3 regions of the Allokutzneria oryzae genome follow, and region 3 is predicted to be linked to each of the others. Evidence: riboswitches for the same ligand, from Rfam matches in the RefSeq annotation. Region 3 holds a riboswitch; each other region holds the start of a gene.
What was found. Region 3 has a riboswitch for cobalamin ahead of ACFFQA_RS29900 (HoxN/HupN/NixA family nickel/cobalt transporter). Riboswitches for the same ligand answer to the same signal wherever they lie in the genome.

Region 1 (9,957 bases), on a different contig from region 3:
TCTTGCCATGCCCTTACACAGCCAGCAAGGAGGGGTCGATGATCCATGCCCGAAAACTGACCCGGCGGTTCACGGCGAGACGGGAGACCGTGGACGCCGTCCGAGGCCTGGACCTGGACGTCGAGCGCGGTCAGCTCGTGGCGGTGCTCGGCCCGAACGGAGCCGGGAAGTCGACCAGCCTGCGCATGCTCACCACGCTGCTGCCACCCACGTCCGGCACGGCGACCGTCGCGGGCAGCGACATCCGCGCCGACCCTGCCGGGGTGCGGGCGCGGATCGGCTACGTCGGCCAACGCTCCAGCGCGGGCGAGACCTTCCGGGTCCACGACGAGCTGGTGACGCAGGGGCTCGCCTACGGGCTCAGCCGGGCCGCCGCGCGGCGACGGGCGGAGGAGATGCTCGACCTGCTCGACCTCCGCGCGATGGCGAAGCGCACGCCCGGCACGCTCTCCGGCGGCCAGCGGCGCAGGCTCGACATCGCGATCGGCCTGGTGCACCAGCCCGACCTGTTGTTCCTGGACGAGCCGTCGACCGGGCTCGACCCGCAGAACCGCGCCAACATCTGGGAGCACGTGCGGCGGCTGCGCGAGCAGTACGGCACGACGATCGTGCTCACCACGCACTACCTGGAGGAGGCCGACACCATGGCCGAGCGCGTGGTGATCATCGACAGCGGCCGGATCATCGCGGACGGAACCGCCGAGGCGCTCAAGAGCGATCTGGCCGGGGACAGCGTCACCGTCACCACCGCAAGCGAACCGGAGGCGCTGCTTGCCGCCGATGTCGGGGCCTGTTTCGGTGACACCACAAGGGAAACCACCACCGTCCGGGTCAAGGTCAAGCTCGCCGACACCGCGCTGCCGGAGTTCCTGCGCGCCCTCGCCGAGAAGGACGTGCGGGTGGTCACCGCGACGTCGGCCCGCCCCACGCTCGACGACGTGTTCCTGGCGCTGACCGGGCGCAGCCTGCGCGAGGAGGAGGCGGCCGCGTGACTACCACCGACGTACTTCCTCCCGCGGAGGCACTGTTGACCAAGTTCCTGCGGGACACCAGGACCGTGTTCCTCCGCGAGCTCATGCCGACTCTGCGCCAGCCGAGCGGGCTGATCTACACGATGGGGCAGCCGCTGCTGTTCCTGGTCCTGTTCGGCTCGATGCTGGCGGGCGACAACGGCGGCGGCTCGCCGTGGCAGTGGTTCGTGCCGGGAATCCTGATCATGATGTGCCTGTCCGGGCCGATGATGGCCGGGTACTCGCTGCTGACGGAGCTGCTCAGCGGCTCGTTCGAGCGCATGCTGGTGAGCCCGCTCAGCCGGACCGCGATGCTCGTCGGCCGCACGCTCAAGGAGTTCCTGGTGTTGCTGGCGCAGGCGGCGCTGATCATCGCCGTCGCGGTGCCGCTGGGTTTCGAGCTGCGCCCGCTCGGCGTGCTCGCCGGACTGGCACTCCTGATGGTCTTCGGTGCCGGCCTGGTCGCGTTGTCCTACGTGCTGGCGATCGCGTCGCGGCCCAGCGGCGAGCTGTTCTACGGCGTCACCCAGATGGTGATGTTCCCGGTGCTGCTGTTGTCCGGGGTGTTGCTGCCCGTCAGCTCCGGCCCGGACTGGCTCCGGGTGGTCGCCGGGCTGAACCCGGTGTCCTACCTGGTGGACGCCGAGCGGGCGTTGTTCGCCGGTGGCTTCGCCGAGCCCGCCGTCCTGCACGGCGCGCTCACCGCGGTCGCGGTCGGCGCGATCGGCCTGCTCCTGGGCACGCGGGCGATGCGGCGCGGGGTCTAGCGGCCCGGCGGAGGGACGCTCGGAAGGGGGTCGCGGGGAACGGTCGGTAGCCACGTGATAACCGGAACACGCCACCATCTAGCGCTCGCTTGCAAGATCGACCACTAGATGTAGTATTCCCCGCGTCGATGGTTCGCGGCCCCGAAACGGGTCGCGAGGCAACAGGGAACCCGGTGCGACTCCGGGACTGCCCCGCAGCGGTAAATGGGAACGACCGCCGTCACCGACCCGGGAACGGGGCGGTACAGCACTGGACGTGGACGTCCGGGAAGCGACGGCCAGTAGGTTCACCGGCCCGTCCGGTGTCGCCCACGAGTCCGAACACCTGCCGTCGACGGGCACGCCACCCGGCGTGCCCGGTCCGTGGCCTCGTGGGAGGGCCGAGCGGACGACCTGACGGCCCCTCGCGGCGCCCGGGTCGGCCCTCACCCCTGCGTGGCCGCCCAGGCCGTTTCCGCCAAGCGAGCGAGGAGAGCGCCGTGTTCGTCGCCCCGGCACGACCAGGCATACCCGGCGGCCACCGGCCGCCCGCCCTCGCGCGCCTCGGCTAGCCCGAGACAGGCCCCCGGCCAGCACCCCAGACCCCGGCAGGTCCACCACCCGACGTCGCTCGACGGGCGCTCGGTCGGTGCCCCCTGCCGTCGCACTCCCCCCTTCCGGCACCGGCGAGATCTGGAGCTCCTCCTTGACCGTGCACTCAGCGGACCCCGTCACACCGTCCTCGGACCCGTCAACCACCCCCGCCGCCGTCGCGGTGATCCGGCGCGACGGCACCTCCTCCCCCTTCGACGCCACCAAGATCTCGGTCGCGGTGACCAAGGCGTTCCTCGACGTCGAAGGCCGCGAGGCGGGCACGTCCACCCGCGTCCGCGAGCTCATCGCCGAGCTCACCCTGGACGTGGAGACCGCGCTGCTGCGGCACAGCGGCCCGGACCGCCCGCTGCACATCGAGCAGATCCAGGACCAGGTCGAGCTCGCCCTGATGCGCGGCGGTCACCACAAGGTCGCCCGCGCCTACGTGCTCTACCGCGAGGAGCACGCCAAGGCCCGGTCGCAGCAGCAGGTCACCGAGGAACCACCCGCCCCGGTGGTGCCCGCCTTCACCGTGCGGCACCCCGACGGCCGGGTCGAGCCGCTGGACACCGACCGGCTCGCGCTGGTGATCGACGAGGCGTGCGCCGGCCTGGAGGCGGTGTCCGCCAAGGCGGTCCTTGCCGAGACCCTGCGCAACCTCTACGACGGCATCACGCTGGCCGAGCTGACCATCGCGCCGGTGATGGCCGCGCGCACGATGGTCGAGACCGACCCGAACTACTCCTTCGTCAGCGCCAGGCTGTTGCAGGACAAGCTCCGCCGCGAGGCGCTGGAGTTCCTGTACTCCGGTGAGCAGCAGGCCAGCCACGGCGAGATGAGCGAGCGCTACCCGGCGTACTTCGCCGAGTTCGTGCGCAGGGGCATCGAGCTGGGCCAGCTGGAGCCGGACCTGGCGAACTTCGACCTGGAGCGGCTGGGCGCGGCGCTGGTGCCGGACCGCGACCTGCAGTTCCAGTTCCTCGGCATGCAGACGCTCTACGACCGCTACCTGCTGCACAGCGACCAGCACCGCTACGAGCTGCCGCAGGCGTTCTTCATGCGCGTGGCCATGGGCCTGTCGCTGCTGGAGGCCGACCGCGACGCGCGGGCGATCGAGTTCTACAACCTGATCTCCTCCTTCGACTTCATGTGCTCGACGCCGACGCTGTTCAACGCGGGCACCACCCGGCCGCAGCTGTCCTCGTGCTTCCTCACCACGGTCGGCGACGACCTGGAGGGGATCTTCCACGGCATCAGCAACAACGCGCTGCTGTCGAAGTACGCGGGCGGTCTCGGCAACGACTGGACCCCGGTACGCGGCATCGGCGCGCACATCAAGGGCACCAACGGCCAGTCCCAGGGCGTCGTGCCGTTCCTCAAGATCGCCAACGACACTGCGGTCGCGGTCAACCAGGGCGGCAAGCGCAAGGGCGCGGTCTGCGCGTACCTGGAGACCTGGCACATCGACGTCGAGGAGTTCCTCGACCTGCGCAAGAACACCGGCGACGACCGCCGCCGCACCCACGACATGAACACCGCGAACTGGGTGCCGGACGAGTTCATGCGCCGCGTGCGCGCCGACGGCGACTGGACGCTGTTCTCCCCCGACGAGGTGCCGGACCTGCACGACGCCTACGGCCCGGAGTTCACCGAGCGCTACCGCGCCTACGAGCTGGCCGCCGAGCGCGGCGAGATCCGGGTGTTCCGCAAGCTGAAGGCGAAGGACCTCTGGCGGCGGATGCTGACCATGCTCTTCGAGACCGGTCACCCGTGGATCACCTTCAAGGACCCGTGCAACCTGCGCTCCCCGCAGCAGCACTCCGGCGTGGTGCACTCCTCCAACCTGTGCACCGAGATCACGCTGAACACCACGGTGGACGAGGTCGCGGTGTGCAACCTCGGCTCGGTCAACCTGGCGCAGCACGTCACCGCCGACGGCATCGACCACGAGCGGCTGGAGCGCACCGTGCGCACCGCGGTTCGCATGCTGGACAACGTGATCGACGTGAACTTCTACACGATCCCCGAGGCGAAGCGCTCCAACATGCGCCACCGCCCGGTCGGCCTGGGCCTGATGGGCTTCCAGGACGCGCTGTTCACGCTGCGGGTGCCGATGGCGTCCGACGCGGCCGTGGAGTTCGCCGACCGCAGCATGGAGGAGATCAGCTACTACGCGATCTCCGCCTCCGCCGAGCTGGCCGCCGAGCGGGGCAGGTACGAGACCTTCGAGGGTTCCCTGTGGAGCAAGGGAATCCTGCCGATCGACTCGGTGGAGCTGCTGGCCGGGGCGCGCGGCACCGACCTCGACCTGGACCGTTCGTCCACTTTGGACTGGGAAACGCTGCGGGCCCGCGTCGTCGAGGTCGGCATGCGCAACTCCAACGTCATGGCGATCGCGCCGACGGCCACCATCGCCAACATCACCGGCGTCGGACAGTCCATCGAGCCGCTGTACCGCAACCTCTACGTGAAGTCGAACATGTCCGGCGACTTCACCGTGGTCAACCCGTCCCTGGTGCGCGAGCTCAAGGAGCTCGGCCTGTGGGACGAGGTGATGATCGGCGACCTGAAGTACTTCGACGGCAGCCTCGGCGCCATCGACCGCATCCCGGCCGAGGTGAAGGCGTTGTACGCCACCGCGTTCGAGATGGACAGCCGCTGGCTGATCGACGCGGCGGCCCGCCGTCAGAAGTGGATCGACCAGGCGCAGTCGCTGAACCTCTACATCGCCGCGCCCAGCGGCCGCAAGCTGGACGAGCTCTACCAGCACGCGTGGGTCCGCGGCCTGAAGACCACCTACTACCTGCGTTCGCAGAGCGCGACCCACGTGGAGAAGAGCACCCTGCGCGGCACCGACGGCAAGCTCAACGCCGTCTCGCCGGTGGTGCCCGCGCCGTCCCCGTCCCCCGCGCCGGTCCCGGCGACCGAGGTGGGCATGGCGTGCTCCATCGAGGACCCCGACTGCGAAGCCTGCCAGTAACCAGCTCAGAAGGACTCACACCGTGACGAACACCGAAATCACCAGCGGTCTCGGCGAGATCGACCGCTCCGGCGGGCGGGTCAGCGTCGACGAGAAGCGGATGATCAACTGCCGCGCCGACGTGAACCAGCTGCTGCCGCTGAAGTACCACTGGGCGTGGGAGAAGTACCTGGCGGGCTGCAACAACCACTGGATGCCGACCGAGGTGTCCATGCAGGCCGACATCGCGCTGTGGAAGTCACCGAACGGCCTCACCGAGGACGAGCGCCGCGCCGTCAAGCGCAACCTCGGCTTCTTCGCCGCGTCGGAGTCCCTGGTGGCCAACAACATCGTGCTGGCGGTCTACCGCAACCTGACCAACCCGGAGTGCCGCCAGTACCTGCTGCGCCAGGCCTTCGAGGAGGCGGTGCACACGCACACGTTCCAGTACATCGTGGAGAGCCTCGGCCTCGACGAGGGCGAGCTGTTCAACATGTACCGCGAGGTCCCGTCGATCACCGACAAGGCCGCGTGGGCGCTGGCCTACACCCAGCACCTGGAGGACCCGGACTTCCGCACCGGAACGCCCGAGACCGACCAGGCGTTCCTGCGCGACCTCATCGCCTTCTACGTGGTCTTCGAGGGCATGTGGTTCTACACCGGCTTCGCCCAGATCCTCTCGCTCGGGCGGCGCAACAAGATGGTGGGCATCGCCGAGCAGTACCAGTACATCCTGCGCGATGAGTCGATCCACCTGAACTTCGGCATCGACGCGATCAACCAGATCAAGATCGAGAACCCGCACCTGTGGAGCCCGGAGTTCCAGGCCGAGGTCCGCACGATGCTGGCCGAGGCTTGCGAGCTGGAGGTGGCCTACGGCCGCGACACCATGCCGCGCGGCCTGCTCGGCCTCAACGCCGACCTGTGCGAGCAGTACATGCACTTCATCACCAACCGCCGCTGCGCCCAGATCGGCCTGGCGCCGGTGTTCGCGGAGACGGAGAACCCGTTCCCGTGGATGTCGGAGATGATGGACCTGAAGAAGGAGAAGAACTTCTTCGAGACCCGGGTCATCGAGTACCAGTCCGGTGGCGCCCTCGACTGGGACTAGCACTTCCCTCACGCGCCCCGGTCGGCTCCGACCCCTCCCACGGAGCCGACCGGGGCGCGCGGCGTTCCGGACGCGAGAGTGCGTGAGAGGAGGCGTGGTGCGGGCTGCGGCGGCGGAAGTGCCGCACTTCTCAGAGGATCCGACGATCACCCGGTTCGTGCCGCATGCGGCCGCGACCGCTCGACAGCCCGAGGCAGACGACGGACGCCGACCGGGCGCATGTGCTCGGACCCGGTGGTGGGCAACGGGTGCACGCCACCGAGTACCCCGAGGTGCCTCGCCGACCCCGTGCCGCGCCGCGGTGTGCGCGTGGACTGGCTGGCGCGGTCGGGGTTTTCGCGTTTTGTCACCTTAACGCGCAAAAAAGCGCTCTCATTTCGCGTTAAGGCTCCAAAACGCGAAACGAGGGGCGGGGGTGGCCTCCGGGTGAGGGCGCCAGGGGGGCGAGGCGGCGGCACGTGCCGGGCACAGCCTGGCCTCGACCGCACTCGCGTGGTTGCACATCGGTTTCGTCCGGCGTTGTGGATCTCCCCGTGGCACCGCTCGGAGATACAGTCGGGGTTCGTGCAGGGTCGAGCGTTGGGGACCGGATGTACATCTCGCGGGTCAGGCTCAGCAACATCCGGGGGTTCCACGACTCCCGGGAGGTCGACCTGGAGCTGACGCGGCCCGACGGGACGCACGCGGGCTGGACCGTGATCGCCGGGCGCAACGGCTCCGGCAAGACGTCGCTGTTGCGGGCGATCGCCCTCGCCGTGAGCGGGCCCGCCGTGGTGCGCAACCTGGTGCCCGACTTCGAGAACTGGATCACCTCGGGGCGCGAGACCGCCACCGCCAGGGTGCAGCTGGCGTTCGACCCCGACGTGGACCGGCTGGCCGGACGCGGGCCGTCACCGAAGAACGAGTTCTGGGTGGGACTCGCCTGGACCCCACCGGACGAGAGCGCGCAGGTCTTCCGCGCCAGCGTCCAGCCGTCGCTGCACGAGGCGATCCCCGAACGGCAGCGGGCCATGCCGCGCCGGGGACCGTGGCAGGACAACCCCACCGGCTGGTTCTGCGCGGCGTACGGACCGTTCCGCAGGCTCGCGGGCGGCGCCAGCGACGCGCAGCGGCTGATGCTCAGCCCCGGACCGGTCGCCCGGCTGGCGAGCCTGTTCCACGAGGACGCCTCGCTCGCCGAGGGCGTGAGCTGGCTGATCGAGCAGCACCTGCGGTCGCTGGAGCGGCGGCCGGGGGCGCGGGAGCTGAAGCAGACCGCGCTACGGGTGCTGGCCGACGGGTTGCTGCCGGACTCCTACCGGATAGAGGGCGTCGACTCCGACGGGCTGTGGGTCGTGCGGGGCGGGCACCGGTTCCCGTTGCGGGAGATGAGCGACGGCTACCGCACGGTCGCGGCGCTGGTGGTCGATCTGCTCAAGCAGATCCACGAGGCGTTCGGCAGCCTGCCCGTGCGGCTGGACGGGCCGACCCCGGTGATCACGGTGCCCGGCGTGGTGATCATCGACGAGGTGGACGCGCACCTGCACGTGTCCTGGCAGAAGCGGATCGGCGGCTGGCTCAAGGAGCACTTCCCCAACATCCAGTTCATCGTCACGACGCACAGCCCCTACGTGTGCCAGGCGGCCGACGAGGGCGGGCTGGTCAAGCTGCCCGGCCCGGACAGCGACGAGCCGCCGCTCGTGGTCGACCAGGACCTCTACGAGCGGATCGTGTTCGGCAGCGGTGACGACGCCGTGCTCTCGGAGCTGTTCGGCCTGGACACCCCGTACTCCGAGCGCGCGCAGCAGCTGCGGCGGGAGCTCGTGGAGCTGGAGGTCGGGGTGATCGCCGGGGAGATCAGCGAGGCGGCGAAGTACCGCTACCAGCAGCTGAAGGACCTGCTGACCAGCTCGCCGGTGGCCAGGGTCGACGAGGTCGCCGCGCGGTTCGGGGAGCCCGGCTGGTCCCGGGAATGATCCGCATCGCCCGCACCCCGCTGCCCGTGGAGGTCGCCGGGCGACTGGCCGCGCTGACCGAACGGCTCTCCGCCGTGCCGCGTGGCACCAGGTCCGCGCACGCCCGCAGGTTGTGGCGCACCAACCCGGACCGCCGCACGCTGCGCACCACCCTGGCGGAGATGGCACCCGGGCGGCAGCACTGCATGTACTGCGGCGACAACCAGGGCACCGACATCGACCACCACGAGCCACTGTCGCGCAACCCGTTGCGGACCTTCGACTGGCTGAACCACCTCCTGGCATGCTCGACCTGCAACAGCCACGAGAAGCGCGACCGATTCCCGGTGGACTCCGCGGGCGCGCCGCTGCTGATCGACCCGACGGTGGAGGACCCGTTCGAGCACCTGTTGCTGACGCTCTCGCTCGGCGCTTACCACCCGCTCACCGCAAAGGGGCGGGCGACGATCGAGGTGTGCGGACTCAACCGTCCACTGCTGACACGCGGGCGGGTTCAGGCGCAGCGGGTGGTGATCCTGTGCTTGCGCGAGTGGAGCCGGGCGCGCGATGCGGCGACGCGGGCGCGCGCGGTGCTGACCGTGCGGGAGCAGCCGTTCGCCGATGTGTGCCAGTCCATGCTGCGGCAGGCCGCGCTCCCGACGGCGGAGCTGGTCTTCTCCGACTCCCCCGGAGTGGTCGAGCTGTTGCGCACACCGGAGCTGCGGTCGGCGCTGCTGTCCTGATCAGCGGAAACGAGAAGTCGGAGAAATTCCGCCGGTTGTGTCGATCCGCCGGTGAGCCGTTCGACGCTCAGGTAGAAAGCACGGACACCCCCACACGGACGGAGACAGACGATGCGGTTCATGGTGCTGGTCAAGGCGACCAAGGACTCCGAGGCCGGCGTGATGCCGAGCGCGGACGAGCTCAACGCCATGGGCAAGTTCAACGCGGAGCTGGTCGAGGCGGGCGTCCTGCTCGCGGGCGACGGCCTGCACCCCAGCTCCAAGGGCGCCAGGGTGCGCTTCGACGGTGACAAGCGGACCGTGGTCGACGGCCCGTTCGCCGAGACCAAGGAGCTCATCGCCGGGTTCTGGATCATCGACGTGAAGTCGCTGGACGAAGCGATCGCGTGGGTGAAGCGGGTCCCCTTCGACGGCTCCCCGGAGTCGGAGATCGAGATCCGCCAGGTGTTCGAGGCGGCCGACTTCGCCCCGGAGATGACGCCGGAGATGCAGGCGGCCGAGAACCGCCTGCGGGAGAAGGCCGCCGAGCAACAGAAGGACAAGTAGGACGGAGGGCCTGGCACGGTTGCCGTGCCAGGCCCGCAGCGTTCCCCAGGACGGGCAGACCGGCTCTAGGCGTTGGGGCAGAACAGGTCCGCGGTATTGCCGTCCGGGTCCTCCACGACCGCGTAGCGCTGCCCCCAGAACGCGTCCCAGGGCTCGCAGTGACCGTGGTAGCCCAGCCCGACGAGCTTGGCGTAGACGGCGTCGACCTCGTCAGGGCTGGCGCACTTGAACGCCAGTGACATCCGCGGCGAGCCGCTCGGCTCCTGCCAGTCCGGCGTGAACGAGCGGACGGTCTCCACCGTGTCCCACGCGAG
Region 2 (9,957 bases), on a different contig from region 3:
GTGCGGGTCGGCCGCGGGGGCCGGACGGTCGAGTACGTCGTGACCACACCCGGTCTCGACCCGGAATGGCTGCGCGCCGCGATCCTCGCCGACGGCGGCTCCCCGATGCGGGACTGGGTGACGATCCCGCTCACCGATGACCAGCCCGCTGAGCCACCACCCGGCTTCGACTGGGCACGGCCGGACGTCGAGTGGCTGATGCGCTACGACCCGGCGGACTCGGAGGCCCCGACCGGAGTGGACGGCTACGCGTTCGCGGCGGAGACCCTGCCCTCCGGCGCGGTCCGAGTGGCGTGCACGTCCACAAAGGACGGTTCGGAGGCCGGCGCGGCCTCACTGGTCGTGCTGGACGGCTTCGGCGTGATCGACGCCGTCGAGGTCGCCGAGCAGCACCGGCGCAAGGGGCTCGCTTCCCAGCTGATGCGGCAGCTGCACCTCATCGCGGTGGAACAGAAAGCCGAGCGACTGGTGCTCGTGGCCAGCCCCGAGGGCAAGGCGCTGTACGAGTCGCTCGGCTGGCAGGTCGCCTGCCGCGCGGTGATCACGACGGTCGTGTGAGGCCGGACGCCCCACACGACCGTCGTCGCCGCTACAGCTGCTCGCGTACCTTCTTCGCGGCCGCGACGATGTGCCTCAGCGCGGGCTCGACCTCCGCGTAGCCGCGCGTCTTCAGGCCGCAGTCGGGGTTGACCCACAACCGCCGCGCCGCAACGGCGCGCACCGCGGCGGTCAGCATCTCCACGACCTCGTCCGCACTGGGAACGCGCGGCGAGTGGATGTCGTAGACGCCGGGCCCGACGCCCCTGCCGAAGCCGACGGCGCGCAGGTCCTCCAGCACCTCCATCTTCGAGCGCGCCGCCTCGATGGTGGTCACGTCGGCGTCCAGGCCATCGATCGCGGAGATCACGTCGCCGAACTCCGAGTAGCACAGGTGGGTGTGGACCTGCGTGCTGTCCGCAGCGCCCGCCGTGGACAGCCGGAAGGACTCCACCGCCCAGTCCAGGTACTCCTTGCGGTCCGCCTCGCGCAGCGGCAGCAGCTCGCGCAGCGCGGGCTCGTCGACCTGCACGACGCGGATACCCGCCGCTTCGAGGTCGCGGACCTCGTCCCGCAACGCCAGTGCGACCTGGCGCGCGGTGACCGCGAGCGGCTGGTCGTCGCGCACGAAGGACCACGCGAGGATCGTCGTCGGACCGGTCAGCATGCCCTTGACCGGGCTGTGCGACCGCGACTGCGCGTAGGAGGTCCACTCCACGGTCATCGGCTCCGGCCGGGACACGTCGCCGAAGAGGATCGGCGGGCGCACGCACCGCGAACCGTAGGACTGCACCCAGCCGAACTCCGTGGCGGCGAAGCCCTGGAGCAGCTCGGCGAAGTACTGCACCATGTCGTTGCGCTCGGGCTCGCCGTGCACCAGGACGTCGAGGCCGATGGACTCCTGGAGCCGGATCACCCGTTCGATCTCCGCGCGCATCAGGCGGCGGTACTCGTTCGGGCCGAGCCGCCCGGCGCGGAAGTCGGCGCGCGCCTTGCGGATCTCACCGGTCTGCGGGAACGAGCCGATCGTCGTGGTGGCCAGCGGGGGCAGGTTCAACCGCTCCTGCTGGGCCTTCGCGCGCGTCTCGTAGTCGGCGCGGCGGTAGTGCTCCGGGCGCAGCGCCTCCAGCCGCGCGCGCACCTGGTCGTTGCGGATGCTGCTGGTCGTCGCGCGCGAGCGCACCACAGCCGTGGCGGCGGCGAGCTCGTCGGCGACTCCGTCGGTGCCCTCGCGCAGCGCGCGGCCGAGCAGCACGACCTCGTCCAGCTTCTGCCTGGCGAAGGCCAGCCACGGCCGCACGACCGGGTCGAGGTTGGTCTCCGCCTCCACGTCGTAGGGCACGTGCAGCAGGGAGCACGAGGTGGAGACCTCGACGCGCTCGGCGGTGCCGAACAAGGTCGCGCAGCGTGCCAGTGCGGCGTTGAGGTCGGTGCGCCAGATGTTGCGGCCGTCAACGACACCGGCGACCACCGTCTTGTTCCGCAGCGCGGTCGCCGAGGCGACCCCGTCCACGCTGCCCGCGACCAGGTCGATCGCGATGGCCTCCACCGGTGTCCCGGCGAGCACGGGCAGGGCGGGGCCGAGGGTGCCGAAGTACGACGCGACCAGGATGCGCGGCCGGTTGGTGAGCTTGCCCAGCCGGTTGTAGGCGGCGGTGAGCGCGGCCAGCTCGGCGGAGTTGCGATCGGCGCAGAAGGCGGGCTCGTCGAGCTGGACCCACTGCACCCCGGCATCGGCCAACGAGGCCAGCAGCCGCTCGTAGGTGTCGAGAAGCCCGTCCAGCAGACTGAGCGGACCGAAGCCCTCCGGTGCGTCCTGGGCCGCCTTGGACAGCAGGAGGAAGGTGACCGGGCCGATCAGCACCGGCCGGGTGGTGACTCCGGCATCCAGGGCCTCGCGGTACTCCCGCAACGGCTTGTTGTCGGCGACGGAGAACGTGGTGTCCGGACCGAGCTCGGGCACCAGGTAGTGGTAGTTGGTGTCGAACCACTTGGTCATCTCCAGTGGCTGGATGGCGTCGTTGCCCCTGGCCATGGCGAAGTAGGTGTCCAGGTCGGACAGCCCGAGGGCGCGGTAGCGGTCGGGCACCGCTCCGACGGTGACCGCGGCGTCCAGCACCTGGTCGTAGTAGGAGAAGGTGTTGCCTGGGACCGAGTCGAGCCCGGCTCCGGCCAGCTCCGCCCAGGTCTTGGCGCGCAGGTCGGCGGCGACGGCCTCCAGCGCCTCCGCGGGGGCGCGACCCGCCCAGTAGTCCTCCAGCGCGCGCTTGAGCTCCCGCCGCGGACCGATCCGCGGGTAACCGAGCACAGTGGTGCCAAGAGGGGCGTCGGTGACGACGTCGTTCACAGCTCTCTCCTCGCGAGCTTGCTCTGACGAGTCCGACGACTCACGGAGCGCACGCGAGGACGGGCCCGGGCGGCACAGCACCCGGCACCGTCGTCCGCACAGGCCGCCCGCGAGGCCGTAGGACCCACGCGCACCGTCGGTGCGCGTGCCGGTGGCAGGTCTTCGGACTCACGGGCGTCTCCGGTGCGTGCACCGGCTGTCCTACTGGCCGTCGCTTCCCAGGTCCTGCCGGACCCAGTGCTCATGACGGCGGTCGTTCCCGTTCACCGCTGCGGGGCAGTCCCGGACTCGCACCGGGTTCCCTCTTGCCTCGGCCGCGTTCTCCGTGCGGAGCGCGCGGTCGAACCACCAGCGACGCCGACCCTAGCGGACGGGGCGGTCAACAGCGATGGATCATCAACCAGACAGTCCGAGCTCGTCCGCCCCGAGCCACGCGAAGCACCGCTCGACGTCGGCGCGGTCCACGTCCTCGATCCGGTCCGGGCTCCATAGCGGGTTGCGGTCCTTGTCGATGATCGCCGCCCGGATGCCCTCAACGAGGTCGTGGCCGGTCAGCAGCACGCACGCGATCCGGTACTCCAGGTCGAGGCACTCGCCGAGCCCGTCGAGCACCTTGGCGGTGCGCAGCGCCTTCAACGTGACCTTGACCGAGGTCGGCGACTTGTCCAGCAGCTCCTTGGCCGCCGCCTCCCCCGCGGGCTCGCCACTGGTCCGCAGGCGGCTGACGATCTCCTCGACGGTGTCGGCGGCGTAGCACGGGTCGATCCAGCGCCGCTCCTGCGCGAGCTGGCTCGCGGGCGGGGCCTCGGCGTGCGCGCGCACCACCGCGTCGAGGTCGTCGGCCTCCAGCAGGGCCTCGACCAGCTCGGGCAGCTTCGCGGCGGGCACGTAGTGGTCGGCGAGCCCGAAGTGGATCGCGTCCGCCGCGGTCAGCCGGGCGGCGGTGAGGGCGGCGTGCGTGCCGAGCTCACCCGGCGCGCGGGAGAGCAGGTAGGTGCCGCCGACGTCGGGCAGGAAGCCGATGCCGACCTCCGGCATGCACACGGTGGAGCGGTCGGTGACGACCCGCACGCTGCCGTGCGCGGAGACCCCGACGCCGCCGCCCATCACGATGCCGTCCATGAGGGCGACGTAGGGCTTGGGGAAGCGGGAGATGCGGTGGTTGAGCAGGTACTCCTCGCGCCAGAACGTCTTCGGCCCGTCCTGTCCGGCCTTGGCGTGCTCGTAGATGCCCCGGATGTCGCCACCCGCGCAGAGCCCGCGCTCCCCAGCCCCGTCGATGAGAATGGCGCGGACCGAGTCGTCGGCTTCCCACTCCGCGAGCGCCGCGTCCATCCGGCGGACCATCTCCGGGGTCAACGCGTTGAGCGCCCTCGGCCGGTTGAGCGTGATCCGGCCGAGCCCTCGTTCGGTCCGCAGCACTACGTCGTTCATGCGCCAACCCTATAGCCCGCGGACGCAGCCCCTACGCCGTCCGGCCGCTGCCGAACCGGTGCCGAAAGTCCTTGTTGCCTAGTGAACTTCGTCCCTGGGCTGGGCCGTTGACATTGTCCAGGCTGGGCGGGGTCTGCCTCGCCGACCACGAAGCCCCGGTGAGACCGCGTGCTCCGCACGGTCCGGGGTGACCGGGGCCCGGGGCGTCGGTGGCCCCCGTGACGTCGTCGCCGCACCGCGCGGGGTGCGGCCGGGTCGCCGCCGCCGAAAGGTCGGCCGGGTGCGCGCGGTGCGCCCGGCCGACCGCCCCGGGTGCACCACGCTCGCCGCCGCAGGCGGTCCACCACTGTCCACTATGGAGAGAGGATGAGCATGGATTCCCTTGCCGCGACTCGTCCGAGGTCGCTTGCCGAGACCGAGCGGCTGCTGCGCGGCCACGGCTCCGGCGGACATCTCATAGCGGAGCTGCTCGCCGAGGTGTTCACAAGATCACCTGGCACGGGCAGACAGCCCGGCGCCGACCTCGTGTTCAGCACCGAGACCTTCGTGGTCAGCCCGCGCTTCTTCCCCGGAGGGGACATCGGCTCGCTCTCGGTGTTCGGCACCGTGAACGCCGTGGCGGTGCGCGGGGCCAGACCGGTCGCGCTGGCCGTGGCCTACGTGGTGGAGGAGGGGCTGCCGCTCGCCGAGCTGCGAGCGGTGACCGAGTCCGTCGCCGCGGCAGCGCGGGCCGCCGGGGTCGCGGTGGTCGCCGGGGACACCAAGGTGGTCGGACGCGGCAGGGCGGACGGCATCTACCTCACCGTCACGGGTGTCGGGTTGCCGCTGCCCGGAGCGAGAACCTCTCCCGCGGCAGGCAGGCGTGGCGACGTGGTGCTGCTGTCCGGACCGATCGGGCGGCACGGCACAGCGGTGCTCGCCGCGCGCGAGGGCCTCGGCCCCGGCCTGGAAGCGGGCATCCGCTCCGACAGCCGTCCACTGCACGGGCTGGTCGCCACCATGATCGAGAAGGGTGGGGGCGCCGTGCACGCCCTGCGCGCTCCCACCAGGGGCGGGCTCGCCAGTGCGCTCAACGAGCTCGCGGCGGCGTCCGGGGTCGCCATCGAGATCACCGAGCCCGACCTCCCGGTGCCGTGCCAGGTGGCGGAGGTCTGCGAGCTGCTCGGGCTGGACCCGCTGCAGATCGCCAACGAGGGCTGCCTCGTGGCGCTGGTGGCGCCGGTCGCCTCCGGCACCGTGCTGGGCGCCATGCGCTGCCAGGCCGAGGGCGTGCTGGCGCAGGCGATCGGTGTGGTGACCGACGGGCCGCCCGGCCGGGTCACCGCCCGCACCTCGGTCGGCGCCACCCGGGTGGTGGACGCGCTCATCGGCGTCGGCGAGCAGCCCGCCACGCCGCGGGCCGCGGTCGCACTGGGCGAACGCGGCCGGGGCGGGAGCCGCGTGTGAGGCGACACGCCCCTTCCCCTCAGCTGGGCGCGCCGCGCAGAGCCGAGGGCGACGCGACACTCGACATCACAGTCCACAATGGACGAGTCGAACGCGCGAAACTCCGGCTCTACCCGCCTCCCAACGACTTCGAGGCGTTCCTCAGGGGACGCTCCTACACCGAGCCACCGGACATCACCGCCCGCGTGCGCGGGATCTGGCCCGTGGCCCACCAGCTCTCGGCCTGCCAGGCGGTCGAGGCCGCGTGCGGCGTGGAGATCGGCGACGCGCTCGCGGACCTGCGGCGGCTGCTGTGCTGCGGCGAGTGGATCTCCTGCCACGCACTGCACATCCACCTGCTGCAGGCACCGGCTTTCCTCGGCTACCCGGACGCACTCGCGCTGGCTGGCGACCACCGGCAAGCCGTGGATCGGGGCCTGGCGATCAAGCAGGCGGGCGACGACCTGATCGCGCTGCTCGGCGGGCGCCTGGTCCATCCGGTGAACGTCCGGGTCGGCGGCTTCCACAGCGTGCCGCGACGCGCCGAGCTGGCGCCGACGGCCAAGCGGCTGCGCCGCGCGCTCGACGCCGCTGTGAGCACCACGAGCTGGGTCGCGGGTTTCGACGTCCCCGACTTCCGGATCAACCACCCGTTCCTGGCGTTGCACTCACCAGCGCGCTACCCGATCGACCGCGGCCACCTCCGGAGCAGCACGGGGCTGGACGTGCCGGTCTCCCGGTTCTCCGAGCACGTCGTCGACCACCGGGCGCCGCGTTCGGAGGTGCCGCACCCCCGCCTGGACGGCAGCCGCTACCTCGTCGGCCCGCTCGCGCGCTACGCGCTGAACTCGGGAGCGCTCTCCCCGCTCGCGCGTCAGGCCGCCGTGGCCGCCGGGCTGGGAACGGTGTGCCGCAACCCTTTCCGGAGCATCGTGGTCCGCGCCGTCGAGCTGGTCCACGCGATCGAGGAGGCGCTGCGGCTCATCGCCGAGTACGCCGTGCCGAGGGAAGCCGCCGAGCCGGTCGCCCCGAGCGCGAAGGAGACGGTGGGCCACGGCGCGACCGAGGCGCCGGGAGGTCTGCTCTACCACCGCTACGAGCTGGACTCCGCCGGCCTCGTCCGGTCCGCGGTGGTCATGCCACCGACGGTGCAGAACCAGGACGCCGTCGAGGAGGAGCTCGCCCTGCTCGTGCAGGCGAACCTGAAGCTGCCGCACAGGGCGCTGGCCGCGTTGTGCGAGCGGGCGATCCGCGACCACGACCCCGGCGTCGCGAGCTCGGCGCGCTTCCTGCGGCTGCGGATCATCGGGCGATGAGCCGCCGAGCCCCGTGCGAGCGGGTCGGCTGACCCACCCTGTCATGACCTTTTCCCCTGCCTGTCGGTCCGTCGCGGTGGCAACGTCGGCGGATCGGCTGGCAGGCCACGACGAACAGGAGAGGACACATGTCCACTCTGGACACTGGGCCGATCGTCGCGGGATACGACGGATCGGACGGCGCGCGCAAGGCCGTCTCGTGGGCCGCGGCGGAAGCCGGCAAGCGGCGTCGGCCGCTGGTGCTGGTGTGGGCGTTCCACTGGCCCTTCGACAAGCTCGCCCGGTTGTTCCCGTCCGCGAGCGGTCCCCTGCGCGACGCCGCTCACGCGGAGTCGGGCCGCAAGCTCGCCGAGATGGCGGAGAGGTGCCGCAGGTCCGTCCCCGGCATCGAGGTGCGCACCGAGCTGGCCGACGGGCCACCCGTCAAGGTGCTCGCCAAGGCCGCGGAGAACGCCGCGCTCATCGTGCTCGGCGCGTCCGGCACCGGCATGGCGGCCAGGGCGGTGCTCGGATCGACCGTGGGCGCACTGGCGGGCCGGTGCTCACGGCCGGTGGTCGTCGTGCGCGGCAGCAGGCTGCTCGGCCCGCACGAGGGCACCGTCGTCGTCGGTGTGGACGGTTCGGCGAACAGCACCCACGCGCTGGGGTTCGCCTTCGACTACGCCGCCAGGCACGGCAGAAAGCTCGTCGCGGTGCACGCGTGGACCGACCTCCCGGTCGACGCGCTCTCCCCCGTACGGTCCTGGGAGTTCGACTGGGAGCTGGTGCGCGTCGCCGCCGCGGCGGTGCTGTCGGCCTCGCTCGCGGGCTGGGGCGAGCGGTACCCCGACGTGCCGGTGCACAAGGTGATCAGCGTCGAACGCCCGGCGCACGTGCTGCTGGACGAGGCGAACTCGGCGGCGCTGGTCGTGGTCGGCGCGCACGGACGCGGGCGGCTCGGCCGGGCGCTGCTCGGCTCGGTCAGCCACGCCCTGCTCTACCACTGCCCGTGCCCGGTGGCCGTGGTGGGCGTCGACGGCCGGGCCGCGGCAGGCGGCTGAGGCGGTCCCGCGACATCGGTCATTCCCCCCGGGCGGCCCCCTCCTCGATCCGGGCGTCGGGCCCGGGGTACACCACGGTGACGCGGTCCGTGTTCGACCAGCGCACGCGGTACGGCGGCGAACCGTCCGCCTTCGGCACCGCGACCACCTTGCCCGCCTTGCGCGGCTGACCGAGCCGGGCCCGCTCGATCACCAGCCAGTCCCCGACCTTCGCCTTCATCGTGCCCGATCCTCCTTCGTCGACGGCGGTATCCGACCTCACTCTCGGTCCCGCTCCGCCGGGCCACCAGACGCCGAAGACGCTTGTGGACGGGTCTTAGGCCCCTTCCGCGACGAACCCCGCGAGCCTCCGCCGAGCGCGGCCAGCCCCGAGGGCAAGGCGCTGTGCGAGTCCCTGCAGGCCATCGAGACGATCGCGAAGGCGAGCGGCGGACGTAGTTCAGCCCCTGGTGGAATCGGCGGCTCCACGGCGACCGGCGCACCTACGCTCGCCGCCATGGAGCTCATCGAAGTGGTGCCGGGGCTGCACATGGCGCACCTGGAGTTCGGGCAGTCCTACGTGTGGCTGGACGAGGAGTCGGTCACGCTCATCGACACCGGGATAGCCGGTTCCGGCGCCGCGCTGGCCGAAGCGGTGCGCGCACTCGGCCGGGACACCGCTTCGGTCGAGCACGTGGTCCTCACCCACTTCCACAACGACCACGCCGGCGCAGCGGCGGAGATCAACTCCTGGCCGAACGCCCGGGTGCACGCGCACCACGCGGACGTCCCCATGATCACCGGAGCCGTCGAGGGGCCGCCTCCGGTGCTCACCGCCGACTGGGAGCGCGAGCTGTACGACCAGATCACCCCGAACCTGCCCCCGGCCCCTCCCGCTCGGGTGGACGTGGTGCTCCACGGCGGCGAGGTCCTCCCGTTCGGCGGAGGAGCGCACATCCTCCACCTCCCCGGGCACACCGACGGAAGCATCGCGATCCACCTGCCGGAGCACGGGGTCCTGTTCACCGGCGACACGATCTCCAACGTGGGCGAGGTCGCACTCGGCGTGTTCAACCTGGACCGGGACCAAGCGGCGCGGTCCTTCGACCACATGGTGGGGCTCAACCCCAGAACCGTCTGTTTCGGCCACGGAACCCCCCTTTCCACGCCATTCGCGGGCTTATGGACCGATGTGAGCGCTCCCAAAGGTCCATAAGCCCGCGAATGGCGAGAACTCAGGATTTCGGGGGGGGGGATCACGCGCGCACTACCTCGGGGCCTAGCAGCTGGTAGCGGGTGGCCGTGGCGGCGGACAGTCCCGTGTCGGTGACGATCACGTCGACGTCCCGCACGTCGGCGAAGCGGCAGAAGCTGTCCGCGCCGAACTTCGTGTGGTCGGCCACCAGGATCCTGCGCCGCGCCGACTCCACGGCCTGCGTCTTGACGGCGGCGACCGCTGGGTCCGGCGTCGTCAGCCCGTGCCGGAGGCTGACGCCGTTGGCCCCGATCAACGCGACGTCGACCACCATGTCCCGCAGCATCCGCGCGGCCCAGTGGTCCACGGTCGCCTGTGTCTTCCCGCGCAGGCGTCCGCCGAGCACCACCACGGTCGCGCCGGTGTTCGCGTCGATCATCGAGGCCGTCGCCAACGCGGAGGTGATCACAGTCAACCTGTTCGACGCGGGAAAGCCCTCCGCGAGCACCTGGCACGTCGAGCCCTCGTCGACGAACACCGACTCCGCGTCACCGAGCAACGCGAGGGCGGCGGTGCCGATGCGGCGCTTCTCGGCGAGGTGGCTGTGCACGCGGGTGGCGAGGGTGATCTCGAACCGCGCGCGCTCGACCGGATAGGCCCCGCCGTGCACGCGCCGGACCAGGC
Region 3 (9,957 bases):
ATGGGCGCAACGCCCACCTGGTCCGCCGCACCGGTCGTGCCCCGGGGATGTGGAGACGAACTGTGCGAACGGGCGCGGGACGAGCCGGCGCGGTTTTCCGCCGGGGCAGGCAGACGACGGAGGCCGGTCCGGCCGGCCAGGAGCTGCTCCAGCAACGGTCACCGAACAACGGCCGCAGGCCCGACGTCGTCGGAGCGGTCTCGGTGACCGTGGTCGGGGTGGACACCACCGGGCTGCCCGAGGAGGCCGAACAGGCCCTCGCAGAGGCGAAAGTGGTGCTGGGCACGCGAAAGCACCTCGACGAGCACGCCCCGGACGGGGTGCGCAGGATCGACATCGCCCAGCTCGACCAGGCGCTGTCCGAGCTGAGCGAGATGTCCGAGGTGGACGGCCCCGCCGTGGTCGTCGTCGCGGGCGACCCCGGCTTCTTCGGCATCATGCGCCAGCTCCGCGAGCGCGGTGTGCGCACCACCAAGGTGCTGCCCGCGGTGTCCAGCGTGCAGCGGTTGCTCGCGAAGGTCGGCCGCTCATGGGACGACGTGCTCGTGGTCAGCGCGCACGGCCGTGACCTGCGCAGAGCCCTCAACGTGTGCCGCGCCCGTCCCGCGGTGGCGGTGCTGACCGACGCCGTCGCCGGTCCGGCGGAGATCGGCGCGGGCCTCACCGGCTGGCGCCGCACCCTGGTGGTCGCCGAGGACCTGGGCACCCCGGACGAGCGGATCTCCGTGGTGGACCCGCCCAAGGCCGCCAAGCGCCGCTGGCGCGAGCCGAACGTGGTGCTCTGCCTCGCCGACCCGGAGGCGGTCCCGCCGCGCGGCTGGTGCGCCGGCGGCGACCCGACCCCGCCGATGGGCGGCTGGGCGCTGCCGGAGGAGTCCTTCGCCCACCGCGACGGCACGGTGGCCAAGTCGGAGGTGCGCGCGCTCGCACTGGCCAAGCTCGCCCCGCGCCCCGGCTCGCTGATCTGGGACGTCGGCTCGGGCTCGGGCGCTCTGGCCATCGAGTGCGCGCGGCTGGGCGCGGCGGTGATCGCGGTCGAGCCGAATCCCGTGCAGTGCATGCGGATCATCGCCAACGCGGCGACGCACGGTGTCGACATGCGCATCGTGGAGAACGAGGCGCCCGCGGCGCTGGTCGGCCTGCCCCGCCCCGACGCGATCTTCGTCGGCGGCGGTGGCCCCGAGGTGGTCGCGGCCTGCTCGGCGGTGGGCGCGGAGCGCGTCGTGGTCGCGCTGACCGCGCTCGACCGCTTCGGGGCGTCCCGTGACGCGCTGCGGCACTCCGGCTACGTTGTGGACGGCTGCCAGCTCACGGCGAACCGCCTGGCGACCATGCCGGACGGCGCGAGCCGCTTCGTGGCCACCCACCCCGTCATCCTCCTCTGGGGCCGCCGCCGCTCCCAGTAGCCCTCCCCGGGCCATTCGCGGGCTTATGGACGTCTCCTGAGCTCTGAACAGGTCCATAAGCCCGCGAATGGCGAGGAGATAGGGTTTCGGGGTGATCGGGTTGTTTGCGGTGACGGCCAAGGGGCGTCGTTCCGCGGGGGAGCTCGCGGCGCACCTCGGAGCCGATGCCGCTGTCGTCGAAGGAGCGGTCAAACCCGCGTTGCGGCGGATGTGGCCGCGGCTGGGAGCCGCGGTGTTCTTCCTCTCAACCGGGGCGACGGTGCGGCTCATCGCGCCGGTGCTCGCCGACCGGCATGGCGATCCCGCTGTGGTCTGCGTCGACGAGGAGAGCGGGTACGCCGTCGCGCTCACCGGCGGACCAGCCGCCAACGCGCTCGCCGACCGGGTCGGCGAGTTCCTCGGCTGCCGTCCCGTCGTCACCACCGCCGCCGAGTCCGTCGGCGCGACCGTGCTCGACGAGATGGTCGAGCTGCTCGACGCCACCGTGGACGGCGAGCTCGCCGACTGCGCCGAGGCACTGCTCGCCGGGGAGCCGGTGCGCGTCGTCAACCCGTTGCGGTTTCCGTTGCCCGCCATGCCGTCCAACGTGACCGTGCACGATGAGCTGACGCCCAGTGGTCCACTGTGGACTGTCCTGGTCGATGACCGGCTCCTGCCCGCCGAGGGGCGGGTGCTTCGGCTGGTGCCCAGGACCCTGGTGATCGGGGTCGGCTCGTCGAGCGGAGTGCCCGCGAGCGCGGTGACCGGCCTGCTCGCCGAGCTGGCGGAGCGCTCCGAGCTGGACCTGCGGGCGGTGCGGGCCTTCGCCACCGTCGACGCGAAGTCCGGGGAGCAGGGCATCCTCGACGCCGTCGAGGACCACGGTTTCTGGCAGGACAGCTCGGCGGAGCTGCTGCACTACCCGGCGGGCACCCTCGCCGGGGTCGATGTGCCCAACCCGAGCGAGGCCCTGCGCGCCGAGGTCGGCACCCCCAGTGTGGCCGAGGCCGCCGCACTGCACGCCGCCGGCCAGCTGGCCGCTGGCGCCCCGGTCGAGCTGGTGGTGGCGAAGCTCAAGGGGGACAAGGCCACCGTGGCCGCCGCGCGGGTCCGGCCGCGCGGGCGGCTGGTCGTGGTGGAGGTAGGACCCGGCGCGGAGGACCTGCGGACCCCGCGCGCCGAGTCGGAGCTGCGCCGCGCCGCCGTCGTTGTCGGTCTCGAAGCCGACGTGGACCGCGTCCGGCACCTGCTGCGGCTGGGGACCGAGGTGCGGATCAGCGCGCCCGGCGACGAGCGGCAGCGCGCTGCCGAGGCGGTGCGGCTGGCGGAGGAGGGGCAGGCGGTCGCGCTGATCGGCTCCGGCGCGGTCACCGGTCCCGCGCTGGAGCAGGCCGACGAGCGGATCGAGGTCGCCGGGGTGCCCGGGGTGAGCACGGCGCTGGCGGCTGCCGCCGAGCTGGGGGCTCCGCTCGGTCACAACCACGCGGTGATCTGCCTGGCCGACCCGGCGACCCCGTGGCCGGTGACCGAGCAGCGGGTGCGCGCCGTGGCCGAGGCCGACCTCGTCGTCTGCCTCCAGGACAACGCCGAGTGGCGGCTGGGCGCCGCTCTCGACCTGCTCCGGCTGCACCGTCCGCCGAAGACCCCGGTCGGCGTCGCCGGGCCCGGTGTGCCCGCCACCGTGGCGACGATCACCACGTTCGACCCGGAGGCCGTTCCCGCCTCCGCCACGGTGATCGTGGGCAGCTCGCGGACCAGCGCGGTCGCCGGGCGAATGGTGACACTTCGCTGACCAATGCATTGATGCGCAAGCGGTAGCACGTTGTGATGAAAGGATGCTGCTCGCCCTTGCCGCACAACGGCATTCGGGTGTGCCATGGAAGTGCCCGTGTGACGAGGTAACACGTCCCAGGTGGGAGGTGGGAAATTGCGAGCACTGGCCTGGATGAAATCCGTGGCCCCGGCATTGTCGACCACCGGAGATCCTCCGTCACCGCTGGGTTGAGCGAGACGGCCCGGTCAACGAGTCGCAGGCCCGGTACTCCGGCTGAACCAACGACGCAGTACTGCTGAACGTGTGAGCGGGTATGCGGATCCTTGAGATACCACCCGCGAAAGAGACGACGAAGTGTACGGTCAGGTGGGGACCGTGAGCTCGTCGATTTCTGTGAGAGTTTCACGTTCGCCGACCCGCTTTGCCTGCCCCTCCCGCCGCCCGGGGCAGGCAAAGCCCATTTTCGCTCCTATTCCGTTTCCTTTCTCACTTCCGCCGCGCCCCCTGCCCCGCGCGGCCGCCCAAGATCACATCGGTGACACGGGCCGGGTTCAACCTCCATCAGCCGGATTGACGGGCGCCTCGTGCTGCCCCCACGATTCCTGCGCTGGTAGCGCAGGAACCCGGTGTGAGTCCGGGACGGTCCCGCCACTGTGACCGCTTCGACCTTCAGTCACGTCGAAGCCGGGAGTCAGGAACTCGTGCCAGCCGTGTGCCACGCCGTGGCACGCGCGCACACCCCTCGGGCGAGGCACCCAGGAGGTTCCTTTCATGACGTCCCTCGACGCCCAGGCGCAGGCTCCCAGCGGCGCGTGGACCGCGCAGGAACGACGCGGGCTCTTCGGCATCATCGGCGCGATCGTGCTGCTGCACGTCGCGGGCATCGGGCTCTACCTGGCTTACGCCGACCGGTTCCCCGGCTCCGGCATCCTCGCGTCGGCGGGCGCGATCGCCTACGTGCTCGGCGTCCGGCACGCCTTCGACGCCGACCACATCGCCGCCATCGACGACACCACGCGGCTGATGTTGTTGCGTGGCAAGCGTCCCATGGGGGTCGGCTTCTTCTTCGCGATGGGCCACTCCTCGGTCGTGCTGCTCCTCGCGGTGATCGTCTCGCTGGCCGCCGGCACCATCGCGGAGTCCGAAGTGGACGGTGTCAAGGAGATCACCGGAACTATCTCGATGGTCGTGGCGATCTCGTTCCTGCTGCTGGTCGCGGTCCTCAACGCCGGTGTGCTCAGGTCGCTCGGCGGGCTGTGGCGGAAGATGCGGCGCGGTCAGATGGCCGAGGCCGAGGTCGAGCGCGTGCTGATGAACCGCGGCGTGTTCAACCGGCTCCTCGGCGGCAGGCTGCGCGTGCTGATCCGCTCTTCGTGGCACATGTACCCGGTGGGCTTCCTGATGGGACTCGGACTGGAGACAGCCTCGGAGGTCACCCTGCTCGGGCTCACCGCCACCACCGCGACCGGTGGGCAGTTGCCGTTCGTCGCGGTGCTGAGCCTGCCGCTGATCTTCGCGGCGGGGATGAGCACGTTCGACACGCTGGACTCGCTCCTGATGACCCGCGCGTACTCGTGGTCCTACCGCAACCCGGTGCGGACGTTGTTCTACAACACCGTCACCACCGCGATCACCGTGCTGATCGCCGCGTTCGTCGTCATCGTCTACGTGTCGCAGCTGCTCGCGGAGAAGGCCGGGCTGACCTGGCTGGCCGCGATCGGCGACATCTCCGAGCAGTTCGAGGTCATGGGCTACGGCATCGCGGCGACCTTCCTGCTCGCGTGGGGCGGCGCGGTGCTGTGGTGGAAGGCCCGCGGCTACGAGGACCGGCACCCGGCGATCCCGGCGGGCGAGGAGTAATGGAGATGGTCACAGTCGCGGGCGAGGAGATGTGCTCGGCGGCGCGGATCGGCATGCTTAGCGGTCATGCAGGCTGAGCAGCACTATCTCGCCGGACTTGACCTCGCCGGGCGGCGGGTCGTCGTGGTCGGCGCGGGCACGGTCGCCCAGCGCCGGCTGCCGCGCCTGGTCGCCTCCGGTGCGGTCATCGAGGTCATCTCGCCGGAGGCGACCCCGGCAGTCGAGGCGATGGCGACCGCAGGGGAGTTCACCTGGACCCGCCGGACCTACGCCGACGGGGACCTCGACGGCGCCTGGTACGTGCTCGCGTGCACCGACGACACCGACGTGAACGCGGCGATCACCGCGGAGGCCGAACGCAACCGCGTGTTCTGCGTGCGCGCCGACGTCGCCCGGCTCGGTACGGCTGTGACCCCGGCGGTCGGCGAGCACGACGGGCTGCTGCTGGGAGTGCTGGCGGGCGGCGAGCACCGCCGCTCGGCCGCCGTGCGCAACGTCGTGCTGGACGCGCTGCGCGAGGGCGTGATCACCGATGTCGCCGAGCGGCAGCTGCCGGGCGTCGCGCTGGTCGGCGGTGGGCCGGGCGACCCGGAGCTGATCACGGTCCGGGGGCGGCGGCTGCTCGCCAGAGCGGACGTGGTGGTCGCCGACCGGCTGGCCCCGCGCGAGCTGCTGGAGGAGCTGCCGCCGAACGTGCTCGTCGTCGACGCGGCGAAGATCCCGTACGGCCGCGCCGCCAGCCAGGACGTGATCAACTCGACGCTGATCGAGCACGCGAAGGCGGGGAAGTTCGTGGTGCGCCTCAAGGGCGGCGACTCCTACGTCTTCGGCAGGGGCTTCGAGGAGCTGCTGGCCTGCGCCGAGGCCGGGGTCCCGGTCACGGTGGTGCCTGGCGTGACGAGCGCCTTCGCGGTGCCCGCTGTCGGCGGCGTTCCGGTGACCCACCGGGGGGTCGCGCACGAGGTCGTGGTCGTCTCCGGCCACGTCAGCCCGTCGGACGAACGGTCCCTTGTGGACTGGCCAGCGCTGGCGAAGCTGCGCGGAACCCTGGTGCTGATGATGGCGGTGGAGCGCGCCGACGCCTTCGCCACGACGCTGATCGAGCACGGCCGCGAACCGTCGACGCCGGTCGCGGTGGTCCAGGAGGGCACGACCCGTGCCCAGCGGGTGGTCCGCACGACGCTGGACAAGCTCGGCGCGACGGTGACGGCCGAAGCGATCCGCCCCCCGGCGATCATCGTCATCGGTGAGGTCGCCGGTCTGACCCCCTGACCCCGCGCCACCGCCGTCGCGGCGGTGGGAACTCGCGTTTTGTAGGCATAACGCGAGTTTCAGGGGCGTTTTCGCGCAAGATGCCTACAAAACGCGACAACCCCCCACCCGGATGGGCGAGGGGTTGTCGCGTTATGCCGGTGGGCTAGTGGGACGGCGTGTTGAAGCGCTTGCGGCCGCCCGTGCCCCGGTTCTGGCGGGTGGCGCGGTCGCCGCCGCGGTCCTCCCACTTCTGGTGGCCGCGGTCCTCGCGGTAGCCGCCACCGTTGCCGCGCTCCGGACGACGCCACTCCTCACGCGGGGTGCGGCCGCCCGGGCGGTCCTCGCCCCGGAAGCCGCCGCGAGCGGGACGGTCGTCGTTGCGGAAGCCGCCGCGAGCCGGGCGGTCGTCGCCCCCGCGGAAGCCGCCGCCACGGGCGGGCCGGTCGTCGCCGCCGCGGAAGCCGCGGTCGCCGCGGTCGTCGTTGCGGAAGCCCCGGTCACCACGGTCGTTGCGGTCGCCCCGGAAGCCGCGGTCCTCGCGGAAGCCGCCGCGCTCGCCCCGGTCCTCGCGGAAGCCGCGGGACGGGCGGTCGCCGTCACGGGCCGGGCGACGGCCGAAGCCACCGCCGCGACCGCGCTCGCCGCCGGCACGGGCCGGGCGGCGCTCCGGGCGGGCCGCCTCGTCGGGCAGCTCGATGCCGGTGGGCTTCTGCGCGCCGGTGATCTCGGCGAGCTCGGTCCAGCCCGGACGGACCCGGGTGATGGTCGGCCGCACACCGGCCTTGGTGGTCATCGCCTGCACGGAGCGGCGCTGGGCCTGCAGCGCCAGCGTGACGACGACGCCCGCCTGGCCGGCGCGGGCGGTGCGGCCCGCGCGGTGCAGGTAGTCCTTGGGGTCCACCGGCGGGTCCACGTGCACGACCAGGCTCACGTCGTCGACGTGGATGCCGCGCGCCGCGACGTTGGTCGCCACCAGGCAGGTGGTGATGCCGTCGCGGAACTCGCCGAGGGTGCGGGTGCGCGCGCCCTGGGTCTTGCCGCCGTGCAGGCCGCCCGCCTTCACACCGACCGAGCGCAGCTTCTTGGTCAGCCGGTCCACGCCGTGCTTGGTGCGCACGAACATGATGGTGCGGCCCTCACGGGCGCCCACCTCGGCGACGACGTCGAGCTTGTCGTCGTTGCTCATCAGGAGCACGTGGTGGTCCATCGTGGACACGCTGGCCGACGGCGGCGCGGTGGAGTGGGTGACCGGGTCGGTCAGGTAGCGGCGCACCAGCTGGTCCACGTCGCCGTCGAGCGTCGCGGAGAACAGCAGGCGCTGGCCACCCGGCGCGACCTGGTCCAGCAGCTCGCGGACCTGCGGCAGGAAGCCCATGTCGGCCATCTGGTCGGCCTCGTCCAGCGCGGTGATCTGGACGTCGCCCAGCGCGCAGGTGCCCTGGCGGATGTGGTCGCTGAGCCGGCCCGGCGTGGCGATCAGCAGGTCGACCCCGCGCCGCAGCGCCGCGACCTGCTTCGGGAACGAGGTGCCGCCGACCACGGTGCTGCAGCGCAGGCCGAGGGACTCGGCGAGCTCGCCGAGCGAGTCGCGGACCTGCATGGCCAGCTCGCGGGTGGGCACCAGGACCAGGCCGCGCGGCTGCAGCGGCTTGGTGCGGCCGCCCGCCAGGGCGACCAGCATGGGCAGGCCGAAGGCCAGGGTCTTGCCGGAGCCGGTCTGGCCGCGGCCGAGCACGTCGCGCCCGGCGAGGGAGTCCGGCAGGGTGGCGGCCTGGATCGGGAAGGCCTGGGTGATGCCGCGCTTGGCCAGCCGCTCCACCAGGGGCTGGGGCAGGCCGAGCTCGCTGAAGGTCTTGGTCTCCGGGGTCTCGTTCTCCGAAGACGCGCTGTCCGAAGACGCGGTCACCGACTCGGCGACCTCCTGCTCCACGGGGGCGGCAGGGGAGGTCGTCCGGTGTCGAGGCTTGCGCTGGGCGTGCTCGGACCGGGCGGGTGTAACGATGGACACAGATCCTCCGAGACGTGGCACGTCTCGGGGACTCCCGCCGGTGGGTCACGACCGCGAGATGGTCACAAGGACGAGCCCGGCGCTTGTGCGCCGTTGATGGGTAAGGAGCACCACCGGCTGGATGGGCCGGGCAGACGCGATCTTCGCGTGGCTGTTCCGGTGCGGGGTCCAGTGTAGCCGGTCGGCGTTGCCGCATCGGCCCCGCGCGGTGCGGGTGGGCCCGCCACCGCCGAAACCGCTTCCGGTGGCGGGCCAGATGATCACCTGTTCTCCCTGGTCACGGCCCTGAGCTTGGGTTTCCTTCGCGGACACGGCCGAGATGGGCGTGAAGTTCAGCACCTGCCTACATCAGCCGCGCCTCCCGGCGGAGCAGCTCCTCCAGCCACTCCGCGTCGGCCACGTCCTCCGGCAGCCCGCGCGCGGTGAACCACGCGCACGTGGTGCGCACGTCGCGCCGGAGGAACATCTCGCTCTGCGGGTTGGCCACGAGGTCGACGACCTGGGGCAGGTCGATCACCACGAGCCGGTCGTGGTGGACGAGCAGGTTGAACGGGGACAGGTCGCCGTGGGTGAGGCCCTCGGACGCCATCCGCAGCATCGCCTCGACCAGCTGGAACCACAGGTCCCGCAGCGTGTCGTGGGTCGGGCGCAGCTGCGCGAGCCGGGGCGCCGCCGAGCCGTCGGGGTCGCCGACGAACTCCAGCAGCAGCTCCGTGCCGAGGCACTCGACGGGGTAGGGGACGGGCGCGCCCGCCGCCCACAGGCGGTTCAGGGCGGTGAACTCCGCCTTCGCCCACTGCTGCGAGATCACGTCGCGGCCGTAGCGCGTGCGGTTGGCGATGGCGCGGGTGTCGCGGGAGCGGTGGGTCTTGCGGCCTTCGAGGTAGCCGGAGTCGCGGTGGAACATCCGGTGGTCGGGGTCGCGGTAGCGCTTCGCGGCCAGCAGGCAGCTCGTCGCGGAGCCGGGGACGCCGCGCTCGATCAGGTGGACGTCGGCTTCCTTGCCGGTCTTGAGCACGCCGAGGTCGGTGTCGACGGCGGACTCGTCGGTGATGAGCCACTCAGGCAGTACGTGCGAACGCACGGTGGGATCTCCTGTGAGGAAAGTGCGCCCCACCGGCGCGAGCGTGAGCTCAGCTGCCGGTGCGGGCGGTGCGGGGCATGACGGTGATGTGCATGTCGCACCTCCCATTCCTCTGATGGAGCCGTGGTGTTGCCGAAGCATTCCCGGCCGTGCGGCTGGGCGCAACCGAATTACTCGGTGAGCAGCTCCAGCTCGGTGTCGCCGGTGACCTCAAGGGCGAGCCCGGCGGCACCGGCGATCTTGACGACGTCCTTCGGCGTGGACGCCTCCTTGCGCGCGGCGGCGAGGACCCTGGCCAGCCGCCCCTTGTGCGCCTTGTTGAAGTGGCTGACCGTCTTGCGGCGGCCGGAGCCGTCGTCGGTCACCACCCGGACGGTGACCGCGCCGGGAACCCGTGCCAGACCGGCGTAGGAGCCGGACCGCAGGTCGACGACGAGACCGTCCACTTCGGACAGAGCAGGTTCCAGGACCGGCCGCCACACGCCGCGCAGGGGGCCGACCGAAGCCAGAGAGCTGCCCGCGGAGAGCCGGTAGTGCGGGATCTGGTCGGTGCCGCGTGCGAGGCCGAACAGCGCGGAGGCCACGGCCAGCC

Region 1: another riboswitch for cobalamin. It lies ahead of ACFFQA_RS08635 (ribonucleoside-diphosphate reductase subunit alpha); the one in region 3 lies ahead of ACFFQA_RS29900 (HoxN/HupN/NixA family nickel/cobalt transporter).
Region 2: another riboswitch for cobalamin. It lies ahead of metE (5-methyltetrahydropteroyltriglutamate--homocysteine S-methyltransferase); the one in region 3 lies ahead of ACFFQA_RS29900 (HoxN/HupN/NixA family nickel/cobalt transporter).

What each region holds. Positions count from the first base shown of each region.
Region 1 covers NZ_JBHLZU010000007.1:4,558-14,514, forward strand. The annotation lists gene ACFFQA_RS08625 (ATP-binding cassette domain-containing protein) at 39-992, shown strand; gene ACFFQA_RS08630 (ABC transporter permease) at 989-1,777, shown strand; cobalamin riboswitch at 1,890-2,124, shown strand; gene ACFFQA_RS08635 (ribonucleoside-diphosphate reductase subunit alpha) at 2,463-5,330, shown strand; gene ACFFQA_RS08640 (ribonucleotide-diphosphate reductase subunit beta) at 5,353-6,420, shown strand; gene ACFFQA_RS08645 (AAA family ATPase) at 7,011-8,375, shown strand; gene ACFFQA_RS08650 (HNH endonuclease) at 8,372-9,097, shown strand; gene ACFFQA_RS08655 (YciI family protein) at 9,209-9,643, shown strand; gene ACFFQA_RS08660 (VOC family protein) at 9,709-9,957, opposite strand, start outside.
Region 2 covers NZ_JBHLZU010000007.1:19,598-29,554, forward strand. The annotation lists gene ACFFQA_RS08690 (GNAT family N-acetyltransferase) at 1-558, shown strand, start outside; gene metE (5-methyltetrahydropteroyltriglutamate--homocysteine S-methyltransferase) at 590-2,884, opposite strand; cobalamin riboswitch at 3,021-3,250, opposite strand; gene ACFFQA_RS08700 (enoyl-CoA hydratase/isomerase family protein) at 3,281-4,318, opposite strand; gene hypE (hydrogenase expression/formation protein HypE) at 4,685-5,764, shown strand; gene ACFFQA_RS08710 (Ni/Fe hydrogenase subunit alpha) at 5,761-7,059, shown strand; gene ACFFQA_RS08715 (universal stress protein) at 7,188-8,099, shown strand; gene ACFFQA_RS08720 (DUF1918 domain-containing protein) at 8,119-8,319, opposite strand; gene ACFFQA_RS08725 (MBL fold metallo-hydrolase) at 8,596-9,294, shown strand; gene ACFFQA_RS08730 (DeoR/GlpR family DNA-binding transcription regulator) at 9,335-9,957, opposite strand, start outside.
Region 3 covers NZ_JBHLZU010000026.1:283,295-293,251, forward strand. The annotation lists gene cbiE (precorrin-6y C5,15-methyltransferase (decarboxylating) subunit CbiE) at 63-1,406, shown strand; gene ACFFQA_RS29895 (cobalamin biosynthesis protein) at 1,498-3,177, shown strand; cobalamin riboswitch at 3,725-3,878, shown strand; gene ACFFQA_RS29900 (HoxN/HupN/NixA family nickel/cobalt transporter) at 3,931-5,019, shown strand; gene cobA (uroporphyrinogen-III C-methyltransferase) at 5,086-6,291, shown strand; gene ACFFQA_RS29910 (DEAD/DEAH box helicase) at 6,437-8,281, opposite strand; gene ACFFQA_RS29915 (hypothetical protein) at 8,327-8,620, opposite strand; partial or broken gene ACFFQA_RS29920 (serine protein kinase RIO) at 8,625-9,347, opposite strand; gene yaaA (peroxide stress protein YaaA) at 9,536-9,957, opposite strand, start outside.